Regions from separate parts of the Rouxiella sp. WC2420 genome, predicted to be linked through region 1. Evidence: predicted binding sites of a transcription regulator. Region 1 holds the regulator's gene; each other region holds the start of a gene.
The links. Region 1 encodes CRP, which controls carbon source genes, mostly activating them, when cyclic AMP is high. Its sites were predicted from a motif close to ATGTGANNNNNNTCACAT; they were not measured.
Positions count from the first base shown of each region.

Region 2: a site for CRP is predicted at 2,766-2,783, ahead of aaeR (HTH-type transcriptional activator AaeR). Genes of this name have one in related genera too.
Region 3: a site for CRP is predicted at 2,434-2,451, ahead of AB3G37_RS08790 (sugar transporter). Genes of this name have one in related genera too.

Region 1 is NZ_CP165628.1:339,181-344,529, forward strand. Features, by position in the region: gene AB3G37_RS01575 (aspartate aminotransferase family protein) at 1-199, shown strand, start outside; gene AB3G37_RS01580 (YccS/YhfK family putative transporter) at 766-2,844, opposite strand; gene crp (cAMP-activated global transcriptional regulator CRP) at 2,905-3,537, opposite strand; gene AB3G37_RS01590 (OsmC family protein) at 3,885-4,295, shown strand; gene AB3G37_RS01595 (LysR substrate-binding domain-containing protein) at 4,320-5,228, opposite strand.
Region 2 is NZ_CP165628.1:4,818,047-4,823,395, reverse strand. Features, by position in the region: gene tldD (metalloprotease TldD) at 1-1,387, shown strand, start outside; gene aaeR (HTH-type transcriptional activator AaeR) at 1,816-2,748, opposite strand; gene AB3G37_RS22200 (hypothetical protein) at 2,899-3,144, opposite strand; gene aaeX (p-hydroxybenzoic acid efflux pump operon protein AaeX) at 3,056-3,259, shown strand; gene aaeA (p-hydroxybenzoic acid efflux pump subunit AaeA) at 3,267-4,199, shown strand; gene aaeB (p-hydroxybenzoic acid efflux pump subunit AaeB) at 4,210-5,349, shown strand, end outside.
Region 3 is NZ_CP165628.1:1,889,411-1,894,759, reverse strand. Features, by position in the region: gene AB3G37_RS08800 (AAA domain-containing protein) at 1-1,485, shown strand, start outside; gene AB3G37_RS08795 (glutathione S-transferase family protein) at 1,517-2,125, shown strand; gene AB3G37_RS08790 (sugar transporter) at 2,589-3,800, shown strand; gene AB3G37_RS08785 (sugar-binding transcriptional regulator) at 3,870-4,814, opposite strand; gene dalD (D-arabinitol 4-dehydrogenase) at 5,017-5,349, shown strand, end outside.

The DNA.
Region 1 (5,349 bases):
GCTGATCGGTGCCGAGCTGTCAGACAATTACAAGGATCGCGCTGGTGAATTCCTCAATGCGTCGTCTGAGTTTGGTTTGATGATGCTGGTAGCGGGAAGCAACGTAATGCGTTTTGCGCCTTCGCTGGTGATCGACTTCGAAGACATCAAAGAAGGCATGGCACGCTTTGAAAAAGCTGTGCAGAAAGTCGTCGGCTAATAACACTCCGTTTGGTGTGCTGCGCACGGTTTGACTGCATGACTGCATGACTGCATGACTGCATGCGCTGCGCTTACTGGGCGCTGGCCCAGACCAGCCAGAGGGGATTCCAAGGCAAATCCCCTCTGGACACCCGTGCCTTTGCCCTCGCGACGCGATTAGTGCAAAAGAACGAGATCGTTTCATTGACCGCAGCGCGTGGCGTTGGCCACGGCCCTGAGGGCTGCCTTCCCTCGGTCGTGAGCCAAAAACGTCTCCCTCCACTCGCTCAGCGTGGGCCTGATGCCGCCAATCCCACCTTACAAAGAAAACCCGGCAACTTCACGGCGGTCAAGACCCGTTCTTTTAAAGAGCTTTCTTTAATTTTTTTAGATGCTTAGGTTAGTTTTTTTCATTTAAATTTAGAGAGTTAAATTCAGTAGATAGGATGTTTTGATCTTAGTGCAGGTTGCCGGTTAAATGCTCATTGAAATTATTGAACCGGAAAAATTCCTGAGAGCTTATTGAACTTGATTCAAAGTTTATTGACCTTGAAAATGCGATTGCGTCACTCCATAAAACAGCGCTTACTCTTTCACTCTTCTCGTCAACCATATCCCGTGATGCGGCCGTTGTTTCCAGGCGAGGGACGAAATGGTATGCATGGCAGCCAGATGCGACAGCATGCGGCGCAAATGGCGTTCCATCTCGGTGATCGGCATGTCGGAATGCTGCTCCGGCGCGTTAAACAGTGACTTTTCGCTGCTCGGCCCATCATAAATCAGTCGCTGCTGACAGCCTTGCAGCGCGATTTCGCAGGTTTGCAAATACTCGACCGCCAGTTTCGGCGTCAACATGTAATGCTCGCGGGCAAGAATCGTCATCGCGTTGATGTGATCGACGATAAACTGGCTATGAGTTACCCACAAACGCATATCTGACAGATAATCCGAATTAAAACCCGGCTCCTGCATCGCCTGATTCAGCGAGGTGAACAGCTGGTTATGAGCCTGATTGACCTTCATGCGCGCATAGGCCAACTCGGCAGGGTCGGGATTGTCGTGTAAGACTAGCCGAATAGCCTGTTGATCGGTCTCCAGCGCCTGATGGGCGTTGGTCCTGAGCATGCCGCTTTGCCACTGCGGCCACAGCCAAATCGTGCCACCAAACGCCAACGCGCAGCCAATCAGTGTGTCGAACAGTCGCGGCAGCAGGAAATGCGCGCCGTTAAGCGCCAGCAATTGCAGGGTATAAACGGCGGTCACGGTCAGACCAATCATCCCAAGACCGTAGTTTTTACGCAGTACGGTGTAAGAAACCAGTGTGATAATCAGCATGAAAAATAGTGTGATGTTTTGCGGAATTTCTAGCTGCAAAAGCCCCGCAGCGGCAATCAGGCCAATCAGTGTGCCCAATGCTCGGTGCTGGATACGCACACGGGTAGCGTTATAACCATTCTGGCTAACCAGCAGCGTAGTCAGCAAAATCCAGTATGGCTTGGGCAAATTGAAAAATAGCCCCAGACTGCTGCCCAGCGCCAGAATCAGTCCTAAACGTGCAGCATTGCGCAGCGCCGCCGATTTGAAAGATAAATAACTTTTTAGCGCGGGCCAGAACGGCAGGCGATTTTGCGTTTGCATCAGATCGCGACGATACAGCGGGCGCTGGGTGCGCAGCAGGCGAGCGATGCGGCTGAAATGGTAATAGCAGAATTGGCCAACCGGATTATCTCGATAGCGGGAGGAGATTTTTTCCAGCGCCGCCAGCTCGTTGGCCATGGTAAAACGGTCAGAACGGCGATGATAGAGAATGTCTCCGGCTATTACCCGCAGTCGCGTCGCGATAATCTTTGCGTTACGGCGGATAACCGCCTCGGCGTGGCTCTCCTCTACCAGCTTTTGCACCTCTGAAGGTAAATGCAGGCTGACGGTAATATGCTCCTGCAAATCCAGCGCCACCTGAAAACTTCGCAGCAGTCGCTTGTGGTGCTGACGATCGCCGGTCGGCAGCATGTGAATTTGCTGGTACATGGTAGCGATCAGGTCGATAACTTTTTGTTGCCGGTTAAGCAACGGCGGCAGCGCGGTTTCAGGGTCGGTGTGCTGGGTCAGCAGGCTATATTTCGCTTCAAAATAGTCGGCCAGTTCATGGTAAAGCTGGCTGAGAGTTTCGCGCATCGGCTGCTCGTCAGAGAGTCGAAACCAGAACCAGTTAAACAGCCCGTACCACGCCGTGCCGACCACGAACAGCAGTGGAGCCTGCCAGATCGGCACCGCGCCCGCCATACTCAAGGTGAAAATCGCCGCTACCAGTGCGCCGGGCAGCAGGCGAGCATGTAGTGGGCCAATCGCGCCGGTCACGCCAACCAGTAGCGTCAGGCCAAGCATGATCAGCGGCAGCGGCCAATGCCAGTTAATCAGCATCAACTGGAGCAGAACACTGCTTACGGCAAACAGCGAGCCGCCTACAGCAAGGCGTTTGAAAAAACGTTTATGCGGGGTGTCGAGGCCGGAAATATTGCAGCAGGCAGGGACCAGCGCGAACAGCATTCCCATTCTTAACTGACCAAACAGCATGGCGATAGCAATGGGCAGGCAGAGAACCAGCGTTTGTCTCAGCGCGTAGTTAACTTCAGGGTGATAAAAGATTCGTCGCCAAAGCGTCATAATTGAGAGGATACAACAAAAACGGCGCGACAGTTATCTGCCGCGCCGTTTTTAGGACGATTAGCGAGTGCCGTAAACGACAATCGTTTTACCGTGTGCTGAAATCAGACTCTGATCTTCAAGCATTTTTAGAATTCGACCCACAGTCTCGCGTGAACAGCCGACTATCTGACCGATTTCCTGACGGGTAATCTTGATCTGCATACCATCCGGGTGAGTCATGGCATCCGGCTGTTTAGCCAGATTCAGCAGAGTTTGTGCAATGCGACCGGTCACGTCCAGGAAGGCGAGGTTACCCACTTTCTCGGAAGTTATCTGCAGTCGGCTTGCCATCTGTGCGGACAGGCGCATCAGAATATCTGGATTAACCTGGATCAGCTGGCGGAACTTCTTGTAGGAAATTTCTGCCACTTCACAGGCAGTTTTCGCCCTGACCCATGCACTACGTTCCTGACCTTCTTCGAAGAGTCCCAGCTCGCCGATGAAGTCACCTTGGTTAAGGTAGGAAAGTATCATTTCTTTGCCTTCTTCATCTTTGATCAGAACGGCAACCGAACCTTTCACGATGTAGTAAAGCGTTTCGGCTTTTTCACCTTGGTGAATCAGCGTACTTTTAGATGGATACTTATGTATATGACAATGAGACAGGAACCATTCGAGAGTAGGGTCTGTTTGTGGCTTGCCGAGAACCATTAGCTATTATCCTCTTATTATCGCTGCCCAAAATCACAGGGCTTTGAAATCCCTGTTCGGCGATTTTTTACTTCGCGCTCTTTTAGCATATGAACTGACCAGCAATGCTGCAAGCGGCAGGTGGAGTGATTTAAGCTGTAATTTGCCATTATCACCAAGGTTATCCTGTTAACACCTAAAAAACCTAGCCGCAACTTGTTGGAAAGTTTCTTTCGGCTTTGTTTGTAGCACAGGTTTGCAGACGTGTCTTGTGTTGTCTCGCTTCAGCATGACGCGGATCGAGTTACGTTGCCAGTTTCGGGGGTAAAGGGTAGTCTATTTTAAAAATTATGAGCGGAGAAATTCACATGCAGGCACGGGTAAAATGGGTTGAAGGTTTAACATTTCTGGGTGAGTCGGCCTCAGGCCATCAGATTTTAATGGATGGCAATGCGGGTGATAAATCGCCAAGTCCGATGGAGATGTTGCTGATGTCGGCAGGCGGATGCAGCGCCATTGACGTGGTGTCGATTCTGCAAAAAGGGCGCAACGAGATTGTTGGCTGTGAAGTCAAACTGACCTCTGAGCGCCGTGAAGAAGCGCCGCGACTGTTCACTCACATCAATCTGCATTTTATCGTCACTGGTAAAGATTTGACCGATAAAGTGGTTGAGCGCGCGGTAACACTGTCGGCAGAGAAATACTGTTCAGTGTCACTGATGCTGGGCAAGGCGGCGACCATTACCCACAGCTTTGAAGTGATTGACTCACAAGAGTAATCTGCGCAAGCACGACCTCCATCCCTACCACGCAAAACGCTGGCAGTGAACACGGAGTAAATCCAGAAAACGCCGCGCCGTTAAGGTTAGCGGCGTTTTTTGTGAGTATACCAAACAGTATTGCGCGTTCGGCAGACTGTCGATCGGCAGGCGGCACAGCTTGTCTTCGAGGAAAAACGGCGTTGCCATTGCATTGCCCACCACAGAAAGATAATCGGCATTTAGCATCATCATTAGCCCACTGATCAACGAATCAGTGCGGATCGGCGATTGTCCGGCATGGCAGCCATGCTCCTCCAATAGCGCTGCAAGTTGCTGGTAATAGCCCATATCGGTTTCCGGCAGCAGCCAGCTTGCCTCTTTCAACTGATTCAACGACGTGGCCAGTGCCAGCGGGTGCTGTTTACGGGCAATAATACAAAAAGGCGCGTTGAACAGCGGTTCAACCACCATATCTTCTATCGGCAGCCCCGGCCCCAGCGTGCCGATGGCGAAATCCAGACGCCCTTCACGCAGGGCAGGAAGCAGGGTTGAAAGCTGGGTTTCCTTGATGTGCAGCTTGGCCTGCGGGTATTTCGCAGCGAATTCACTGGCAAGAGCCGGGAAAATAGTCAGAGCCAGCAGTGAAGAAAATCCTACCGCCACCGAGCCCTGCGAATACTGATTAATCTGCTGGATTTCATCGGCGGCGCGCTCTAGCTCTTGCAAAATAAACTGCATTCGTTGGGAAAAGGCGCGCCCGGTTTCGGTCAGCGTCATCCCTTGAGAACCGCGCACGATCAGCTGAGTATCGAGAATTTGCTCCAGCTCGCGCAACGTGCGGCTAACCGCAGGCTGCGATTGATTCATGGCTCTTGCTGCACCACGAATGCTGCCACTTTGGATAACCTGCTGAAAAACCTTCAGCTGTTGCAGCTTCGGCAAATATTTCATCGCATACCCCTATCAGTAAAAAGCATCACCCAGTAAAAAATTACATCTTATGGCTGTGAAATAAAACTGCTAGGTTTTTAAGCAGACAGTAAATCACTGTTATAAAAACATAAAAATAAAT
Region 2 (5,349 bases), 800 kb from region 1:
CCTGTTTACGGTATTAGGCCAGTTGGCTGAGCGCCGTCTCGATTATGCCGATCTCTTTTTCCAATCCAGTTTCCATGAAGCCTGGGTCATTGAAGACAGCATTATCAAAGACGGTTCATACAATATCGACCAAGGTGTCGGCGTTCGTGCGGTAAGCGGCGAGAAAACCGGTTTTGCCTATGCCGATCAGATTACCCTCAATGCGCTTAACCAAAGTGCTCAGGCCGCGCGCAGCATCGTGCGCGAACAGGGTAACGGCAAAAGCCATACTTTGGGCGCAATCCAGCATGCTGCACTGTATTCGCTGGCCGATCCGCTGCAAAGCCTGCCGCGTGAAGAGAAAATTGCCCTGCTGCACCGTGTCGACAAAGCCGCTCGAGCTGCCGACAAGCGGGTAGTTGAAGTCTCCGCCAGCATCACCGGCGTATATGAAAGCATTTTAGTTGCCGCGACCGACGGCACTCTCGCAACAGATATTCGCCCACTGGTGCGCTTGTCTGTTAGCGTGCTGGTTGAACAAGATGGTCTTCGCGAACGCGGTTCCAGTGGCGGCGGCGGTCGTAGCGGCTACGAATATTTCCTCGAAACCGTAGATGGCGAAGTTCGTGCCGAAGCCTTTGCCCACGAAGCAGTGCGCATGGCGTTGGTTAATCTTGGCGCTGTTGCTGCCCCGGCTGGCGCGATGCCAGTAGTCCTGGGCGCAGGCTGGCCGGGCGTTTTACTGCACGAAGCGGTTGGGCACGGACTGGAGGGCGACTTTAATCGCCGCGGTACCTCAATGTTCAGCGGGCAAATGGGCAAACTGGTGGCTTCCGAGCTGTGTACCGTTGTTGATGATGGCACTATGCAAGGCCGTCGTGGTTCAATCTCGGTAGATGATGAAGGCGTACCGGGGCAGTACAACGTGCTGATTGAAAACGGTATTTTGAAAGGTTACATGCAGGACAAGCTCAATGCGCGCCTGATGGGCGTGGCTCCGACGGGTAACGGTCGCCGCGAGTCCTATGCACATCTGCCAATGCCGCGCATGACCAATACCTATCTGCTGGGCGGTCAATCTACCCCGGAAGATATTATCAGCAGCGTCGAGTATGGTCTTTATGCACCCAACTTTGGCGGCGGCCAGGTGGATATCACCTCTGGAAAATTTGTCTTCTCAACCTCAGAAGCCTATCTGATTGAGAAAGGCCGTATCACCAAGCCAGTGAAGGGCGCGACCCTGATCGGTTCAGGTATCGAGGCAATGCAGCAGATTTCCATGGTCGGTAACGATCTGGCGCTTGATAAAGGCGTCGGCGTTTGTGGCAAAGAAGGTCAAAGCGTCCCGGTCGGCGTGGGCCAACCTACGTTGAAACTTGATTCCTTAACCGTTGGCGGCACTGCCTAAAAATAATCTTCTTACTTGAAGCCAGTGCTGCGTTAGCTGCGTTCGCAAACCCCAGTCACTTACCTGTGTAAGCTCCTGGGGATTTGCTCTCTTGCTGCCTTGCTCTGACTCCAATTACTTGATTATTTGGCATAATCTTCTTACTTGAAGCCAGTGCTGCGTTAGCTGCGTTCGCAAACCCCAGTCACTTACCTGTGTAAGCTCCTGGGGATTTGCTCTCTTGCTGCCTTGCTCTGACTCCAATTACTTGATTATTTGTATAATCTTCTTACTTGAAGCCAGTGCTGCGTTAGCTGCGTTCGCAAACCTCAGTCACTTACCTGTGTAAGCTCCTGGGGATTTGCTCTCTTGCTGCCACATGGCAACACCAAGGCCTCGTTTATTAAACTTTATGTTGTTCAGTAAAATCCTTTTAAGTGGAAAGGTTCTTATTTCGCCCCCGGCTCTCGTTTGCGGTGCTTGCGGTAAACCTTACTCACCTCTTTGAAATATTCCGTCAGGTAATTTATGCACACCTGCACTTTCAACGGCAGCTTGTCCTTTTCCGTATGCAAGGCGTAAACTGGGCGCGGCTCCGACTGATAATTACCAAACAGAATCTCGACCTCTCCTGAGTTAATCTCATCAATCACCCACATCAGCGGAATATAGGCGATACCCACGCCCGACGTTAGCCAGCGGATGATGGTTTGCGGATCGTTGGAGACAAAACGCCCCTCCGGCCTGATGCGAATCGGTTGACCCTCAGGTGAAACCAGATCAAATTCACTGTCAGGGCGAATGCTGTATTCCAGCCACGAAAAATTTACCATGTCTGTCGGAGCTTCAGGCTTGCCGTTCTCGATCAAATAATTTTTCGCCGCACAAACTACCATCGGCATTGTGCCAAGGTGCTTTGAGAACAAACTCGAGTCTTGCAATTTACCGACGCGAATCACAATATCCAGCCCGTCAGAAATTAAATCCGGCGCAGGAATTCCCGTTACCAGATTCACGGTCAGGCCTGGATACTCGCTGAGCATCTTGACCGTCATTGCTGCAAGGACATTTTGTGCCATTGTCGAGGAGCTGCCGATGCGTAATGTACCCGTTGGTGTGTTGTTAAACGCATACAATTGTTCATGAACTTCATGAACGTTATGCAGCATTTTATGGCAGCCCTGGTAGTAAATCTTACCCGCTTCAGTTAAGCCGAGACTGCGAGTGCTCCTGTTTAACAACTTGATTTGTAATTCATTTTCAAGCTTGGAGATGCTTTGGCTAATGGCGGAAACGCTCATTTGTAGACGAGGCGCTGCAGCGGTATAAGAGCCGCTTTCAACCACTTGAGCAAAGATTGACATGCGTTTTAATCGATCCATTGTTAAGCCCAGCTTAAAAGTGATTGTGATCACAGAATGTTGATGTCTTGATAATAAGCAGGCTAATATACTGGTCGAGATAAAAGCCTCAAGTTCGGATGCAGTAAAATTAAGTATCTTACCTCCGCCGACTTTTCTGGCAATCCTACATTACCCCTCTGCGCAACCTTTAGAGATTTTTCTCTCGAAGTGCGCTGGTATTGTTGAAAATTTTGAATCAAAAACGCGCGCTAATGTTAAAATTAATAAATAATATGAGGGTTGCTGTGCGTCACTACCTTTGTGGTAAGAGTCTAAGGAAATATCCATGAGTTTGCTTCCGGTAATGGTGATTTTCGGATTGTCGTTTCCCCCGGTGTTCTTTGAAATACTTTTGGCGCTAGCGATATTTTTCATACTGCGCCGAATTTTGACACCTACCGGGATTTATGATTTTGTCTGGCATCCGGCATTATTTAATACGGCATTGTATTGCTGTCTCTTCTATCTAATATCCTGCATTTTCGTCTGAGGCTGTCGTGAAAAACATTTCAATAAAAATAATACGTTACGCAATAACGTTTATCATTGTGGTCCTGGCCGCCATCGCGATTTTCCGTGCCTGGGTCTTTTATACAGAATCACCTTGGACGCGTGACGCAAAATTTACCGCTGACGTTGTCGCCATGGCTCCAGACGTTGCCGGACTGGTCACCTCCGTTCCTGTTGAAGATAACCAATTAGTGAGCAAGGGCCAGGTGCTGTTTACGATTGACCAGCCGCGTTATCAGGTGGCATTGGCTCAGGCCAATGCCGACGTATCCTATTATCAGGCGCTGGCAGACGAGAAAAAACGCGAAGCGACTCGTCGTGTAAAACTCGGTACTCAGGCAATGTCTATCGAAGCTATCGAACAGGCAACCAACGACCTGCAAACTACCATGCAACAGCTGGCGAAAGCCAAGGCAACGGCAGCAGGAGCGGCGCTGGATCTGCAGCGTACTACCGTGGTTGCTCCGGCTGATGGCTGGGTCACTAACCTTACCGTTCACCCAGGCGACTTCGTGACTCGCGGCCAGACTACTATCGCGCTGGTTAAAGAGCACACCTTCTATGTACTGGCGTATATGGAAGAGACCAAGCTGGCTCGCGTTAAACTTGGCGATCGTGTCGAAATCACCCCGCTGGGCAGCAATAAAGTTCTGCACGGTACTGTGAACAGCGTTGCGGCAGCGGTGACAGACAGCAGCAGCACCGATTCCAGTGATGGCCTGGCAAGTATCGACAGCAACCTCGAGTGGGTTCGTCTGGCGCAGCGCGTACCGGTAAAAATCACTTTGAATGATATGGACGAAAAACACCCGTACCCGGCAGGCACCACGGCGACAGTTGTAGTGGCTGGTGAGCACGACCGTGCAGAAAATGGCTCATGGTTTACCAAATTCCTGCACCGCCTGCGCGAGTTTGGCTAAGAGAAAATAAATGATTAGCCCATCTCTGTTGCGCATGCGATTTGCCTGCAAGTTGACTTTTGCTATCCTGGGCGCATTGGTGTTTGGGTTTTATCTCAATCTGGAAACCCCTCGATGGTCGGCGATGACCGCTGCCATCGTAGCCGCCGGACCCGCCATGGTCGCCGGCGGCGAGCCGTTTGCCGGGGCAATTCGGCATCGTGGGATATTACGTGTTATCGGCACTTTTATTGGCTGTATCGCCGCAATTACTATCGTAATGACCTTTGCTCGCGCACCTGCACTGATGCTGCTGGTGTGCTGCCTGTGGGCAGGCTTTTGCACCTGGTGGTCTTCAATCGTTCGCGTTGAAAACTCCTATGCTTTAGGGCTGGCCGGTTATACCGCGTTAATCATTGTGGTGCTCGCCTCATCTAACCTTACCGAAACTCCGCAGTTTGCCGTTGAGCGCTGTAGCGAAATTGTCGTCGGCATCGTTGCTGCGATCGTGGCCGATCTGTTGTTCTCTCCTCGTTCGATCAAAAAAGATATCGATCGTGCCGTAGACCAGCTGATGCTCGACCATTTTAAATTGCTTAAACTCAGCCTGAATCAGGCCGAAAAAGAAGATATCGACAAGGCGTGGAATACCCTGGTTAAAAGCTCCACTGCAATCAATGGGATGCGAACCAGCTTGATGATGGAGTCTTCCCGCTGGCAGCGCGTAAATCGGCGCATAAAGGCGTTACATAGCCTGTCGCTGAGCATGATCACTCAAGCCTGCGAAACCTTCATTATTATGCAGACCACGCCAGAGCTGGTGCCTTCCGAGATTGTTCTACTGGTCAATGAACCTATCGAAAATCAGGATGACGTGCGTAAAATCCTTAAGCGACTGCGCAAGATTGGTAATGATCTGACAGAGGAAAACGTCGCACTACCTCTTTATTCGTGGATTGGTTCCGCCAGCCGCGCATTGTTGATGATCAAAGGCATACATACCAACGGCAGTATCAGCAGTACAGAAAGCAACGTGCTAAACAGTGAAGTGGTGATCAAGCCTGCCTCAGCTGAAATGCACCACGCGCTGATTAACGGGCTGCGTACTTTTGTTGCCAGCGCCGCGGGCTGTTTACTGTGGTTATGGACCGGCTGGACTTCCGGCTCAGGC
Region 3 (5,349 bases), 1.6 Mb from region 1:
AAGGCTCGTGAGGCGCTGGCTGATATCGAAAGGATATTTAAAGACAATGATGTCGAGACTTTACAGCAGAACGTTAGGCAAAACTCTATGGCTTATCTTCGAGCCCATCTCAGGCAATCGATTCAATTAAAAATAAAATTTGAAGAAAGTAATTATCAGCATGACTTTGGAAACTTCTTAAAACGTTATCCCGTGATTGGAAGTAGTACGCACTCAATTATTAACAGTTTGGCGCCAGGAACCTTGCTTGATTATGTTATTATTGATGAAGCATCACAACAAGATATTATTCCAGGGATACTTGCTTTGGGGTGCGCCAAAAATATCATAGTGGTTGGAGATCGCAAACAGTTGTCTCACGTCCCCGAAGATAATAACCTTCCCCCTCCAGTCGTGTATTATGACTGTCAAAGCCATAGTTTGCTGGACTCTCTTATTTCCCTATATGATGACACATTGCCGTTAACACTGTTGAAAGAACATTACCGCTGCCACCCCAAAATTATTCAATTCTGTAATTTACAATTTTATAATAATAAACTGATTGCTATGACGCATGATAATGGCGAATCAGCTTTGTCGCTAGTGGTAACGGCTAAAGGTAATCATGCGCGTAATAACAAAAATCTGCGTGAGCTAGAGTCATTAAATACGCTGGAGTGGGAAGAGTCCGGCAGTAGAGTTTTCCTAGCACCTTACAATGCGCAGGTTAATCTCTCCAGTAAAACCCTGCAAAATGAATTTATTAGTTCAACTGTTCATAAATTTCAGGGTAGAGAATGTGAGGGAGTTGTTTTTTCTACAGTACTAGACAAGAAAGCTAAAGATAAGGAAATCTCTTTTGTTGATAGCCCTCAATTAATTAATGTAGCAGTCTCAAGGGCGAAAAGTAATTTTACATTGGTCACTGGGGATAATGTATTTGCCAAAAATAATCAGCATATTGCGGCACTTATCCGCTACATGACTTACTATGCAAATGAAGGCCACCTGCATTACAGCCCAGTGGTCAGCGCATTTGATTTGCTTTATGAGGAGTACGACCGCTCCTTGGAAAAGCTCAAAGCGCGCCTCAATCATAATGATCCCGGGTACCTCTCCGAAAAAATTACCAGGCAATTGATTAATGAATCTCTTAGTTATCCGGCCTATCATTCATTGGTTATGCATGCTCAAGTCCCTCTCAGACAAATCGTAGCTAGCAGCGATAGCCGTTTTACTTCCCGCCAATTAGAATTTATTGCTCAGGGGGCCAGCTGTGATTTTGTTTTATATTACCGCGTTGGAAAACAGCCATTGGCCGTCATTGAGGTAGATGGCGGTTCTCATGAAAGCACTGAGCAACGCGAGCGTGATGCGTTAAAAGATGCGATTCTCAGCGAGTGCCAGATTGGTCTGCTGCGATTAAGAACGATCGATAGTCAAATAGAGGCTAAAATTGAGGCGTTTTTGACTAATATTCTTCAGGAAGAGTTAGTTATTTAGGGCAGCAACCCACTTACAGACAGGAAAAACAATGAAACTTTTTGGCATGCTGGATTCTCCTTACGTTAGGCGCGTGGCTATTTCTCTCGAGCTTTATGGTATCAAGTTTGAACACGTTCCTTTTTCTGTGTTTAGCCATTTCGAGGAGTTCACTAAAGTTAATCCGGTAGTAAAGGCACCTACTCTAACGTTGGACAATGGCCAGCTACTAATGGATTCGACGCTGATTATCGGCTTTTTCGAAACTCTGGCACCCGCCGAACATAAGCTGTTGCCAAAGGAAACCAAGACGTTGGCAGAGGATTTATCAATATTGGGACTGGCACTGGCGGCCAGTGAAAAAGCGGTGCAATTTGTTTATGAACACAAGCTCCGTCCCGATGAAAAGCAGCATCAGCCTTGGGTCGAGCGCGTAACGGGACAATTGCTGGCCGCCTGCGAGGGTTGGAATCTTGCTTTGAAAGAGAGAAACAATTTATCCGGCGCTATTGACCAGGTCAGTATCACCACGGCGGTGGTTTGGAGCTTTATTCAGCATATGATCCCGCAGGTATTAGCAGAACGTCAATTTAGTGCAATCGAACAGGTCACTCAGCGTATGGAGAGCCTGCCTGAGTTTCAGAAATACTCGTGGCGTTAAGTCTAAGTCGCATTAGTTTTAACGACAAACGATTAAATTCAATCTGGTTGCTATAAAAAACGCCGGAGTAATCCCCTTTCAGCATTGAAAATGTCAGAGTTCATAAATGTGAGCAAAGGGGATTAACTAGATCAGGAAGATGTCTTCCAAAATAAAAAAACTTATCTTTTACAATCAATTTACATATGCAGCATTATTAAAACTTGTCGTTAAAATATGATGATATGAGGCAAATTCATCAAGAAAATTGTCGGTTTAAGCCATAAAACGAACGACAAATCACTTACTCAAAGAGTAGAATGCCTTTCTTGTGCGTTAGATCACACTTTATCTGCTACGCTCTTTCTTTAACTTGCTTATCCAGAAACGTAAACGGCTTGATTTTCCATTAAAATTATCGCAGAGCTTAGCCATTTGGCCTGAGTTCAGATTACTGATCACTCATTTTTCCTGGTTTTAATTTATGCAAACTACGATGTCTTCTCGCTCAGAGGGCTGGTTCAGAGTATTGAGTTTGACTCTGGCAGCGTTCATTTTTAATACCACTGAGTTTGTGCCTGTCGGTCTGTTGACGGATATCGGACAAAGCTTTTCAATGACCGCCGCTCAAGTCGGTATCATGCTCACGGTTTATGCGTGGGTGGTCGCCCTGTTCTCACTGCCGCTGATGTTGCTGACCGGCAAGATGGAACGTCGCAAGCTGCTGATTGGCGTCTTCGTGATGTTCATCGCCAGCCATATTCTCTCCGGATTTGCCTGGAACTTTATGGTGCTGATGATTTCTCGAGTCGGTATCGCCCTGTCGCACGCAATTTTCTGGTCGATTACTGCCTCGCTGGCGCTGCGCGTTGCTCCTCCGGGTAAAAAAGCGCAAGCCCTTGGCCTACTCACCACCGGCACGGCATTGGCTATGGTGTTGGGCCTGCCATTAGGCCGGGTTATCGGTCAGCTGCTCGGCTGGCGTGCAACCTTCCTGATTATCGGCGGTGGCGCGTTGATCACCATGATCTTGCTGATTAAGCTGTTGCCTCTGCTACCAAGCAACAACTCAGGCTCTCTGAAAAGTGTGCCGGAACTGTTTAAACGGCCTGCGCTGGTGCTGATTTACTTGGTGACAGTGATTGTTTTTGCTGCACATTATACTGCTTACAGCTACATCGAACCGTTCCTGCAACGCGTCGCCGGTTACAATGAAAACTTCACGACTTTACTGCTGCTACTGTTCGGGCTAGCGGGTATTGTCGGCAGCTATATCTTCACCCGACTGAACCACAGCTTCCCGTCCGGCGTGATGATTACCTGTCTGACGGTGCTGATGCTAAGCATGATGTTGCTGTTGCCGCTGTCACATAACACAACCAGTCTGGTGATATTGTCCCTGTTCTGGGGCATGGCGATGACGATGATCGGCCTGAGTCTGCAAGTCAAAGTGCTGTCGATGGCTCAGGATGCGACTGACGTGGCAATGTCGCTGCTCTCGGGGATTATTAATATCGCGATTGGTGGCGGCGCGCTAATTGGCAGCCAAGTCAGTATTTATCTGAACATGGCGGATGTCGGCTTTGTCGGCGGTGGCTTCGGAGTCATTGCGTTGGGTGTGGCGATTTACACTCTGCGACGTTACGGCAAAAAATTTGCCGAATCTTCAATGACCGAAGGCAGCGTGTTGCACTAAACGCTTCCCGTGTATTTCATCTTAAGCTCTTGATGGTTAGGGCAGAGATACACGGGACTTGCTTGGCAGTTAGCCCAATAATGCCATCGCGCTTAACTCATCCGTGACTAATCCGTTGATCCAACCGCCTTTGAGCGCGGCGCGAATCGCCAAATATTTGTCCTCTCCTCCCGCCATGGCAATCACCGGTCTATCGGGTTGCGGATGCAATCCGACGCTGGTCAGTCGAGGATTCAGTTCGCTGTCAATTCGCTGGCCGTCAGCGCCGATAAAATGCCCGACCATTTCGCCAATCGCCCCCGCAGCGTTAAGTTTTTTGACCTGATCCAACGATATAAATCCGTCCAAATGCAGCGGGCAGTCTGGGCCGATAGTCCCAATGCCGGTAAAGGTGACGTCCGCCTGCCGCGCTTTTTCGCTCACGGTGCGATAAATACGATGATTGCACCAGCCTTCCCTGTCCTGTTCGCTATCGGCAAATAAAGGCGCGGGCAGAATGAAATAACGCCCCTGCGTTTTTTCGGCCATTAGCAGCGGGACATCGTAGCGAGTACAGGAACCGTCAGAAGCAATCGCGCCAATCAGCGATACGCAACTGTGCTGCGGGCGTTCAACGTCGTCGAGCTCGTCAATCGCCGCTTTGAGCGTTCTGCCCGATCCGACGCCTATAATGGTGGCCTGTTCGCGGCGTATAAACTGCGTCATCACCTCGGCCCCCGCTACCGCAATGGCGTGCAACATTGCGGATTGACTCATCCCGTGCGACGGAACCACCTGACAAACACTCAGCCCGTACACTTGCCGCAACTGCGATTCGAGTGCCATACAGTTACCCACCGAATGGGAAATGTGCACCGAGACCAATCCGCTTTCAATAGCGCTAGCCACTAGGCGCTGCGCCACTTGACGTGAAATCCCCAATGCTTCGGCTATCTCATGCTGAGTCTGCCCGGCAACGTAATACATCCACGCAGCCCGTGCGGCCTGATCCATTTTTTTATCATTCTTGTTCATTGCTGGCCTCTGATCATGGCTGTTTATGCTGGGTATTTTATCGATATTCACTGTTTAGCGTGATCGAGTTTAAAAGAAAGATAACAAGAATGTGAGCTAAAGCCCATTTAACGGGCAAAAGTTTAATTAAGCTGTCACCCATCAAAGCAAAAGCCCTTTAATAGAGCTTAAGCCCATTCAGCAGAAAATGTCGGAGCAAATTATGAATAATTCTCAGCAAGCGGTTTGGATGCACATCGGCGCAGGTTCGTTTCATCGAGCCCATCAGGCCGTATATCTTCACCGGCTGATTCAGGCCGGTGACACCCGCTGGTCAATTGCCTTGGGAAATATTCGCGACGACGCCACCCCTTTGCTCAATCATTTAGCCACGCAAAATGGCGAGTATGTTCTGGAAACCGTCACGCCTGCCGGTGAGCGCGCCTATGAAACCATTACCTCGATTAAGAAAATCTTGCCGTGGGATGCCGAGCTGTCGCAACTGATTGCTCAGGGTGAAAAAGCTGAGACCAAAGTAATTTCTTTTACCGTGACC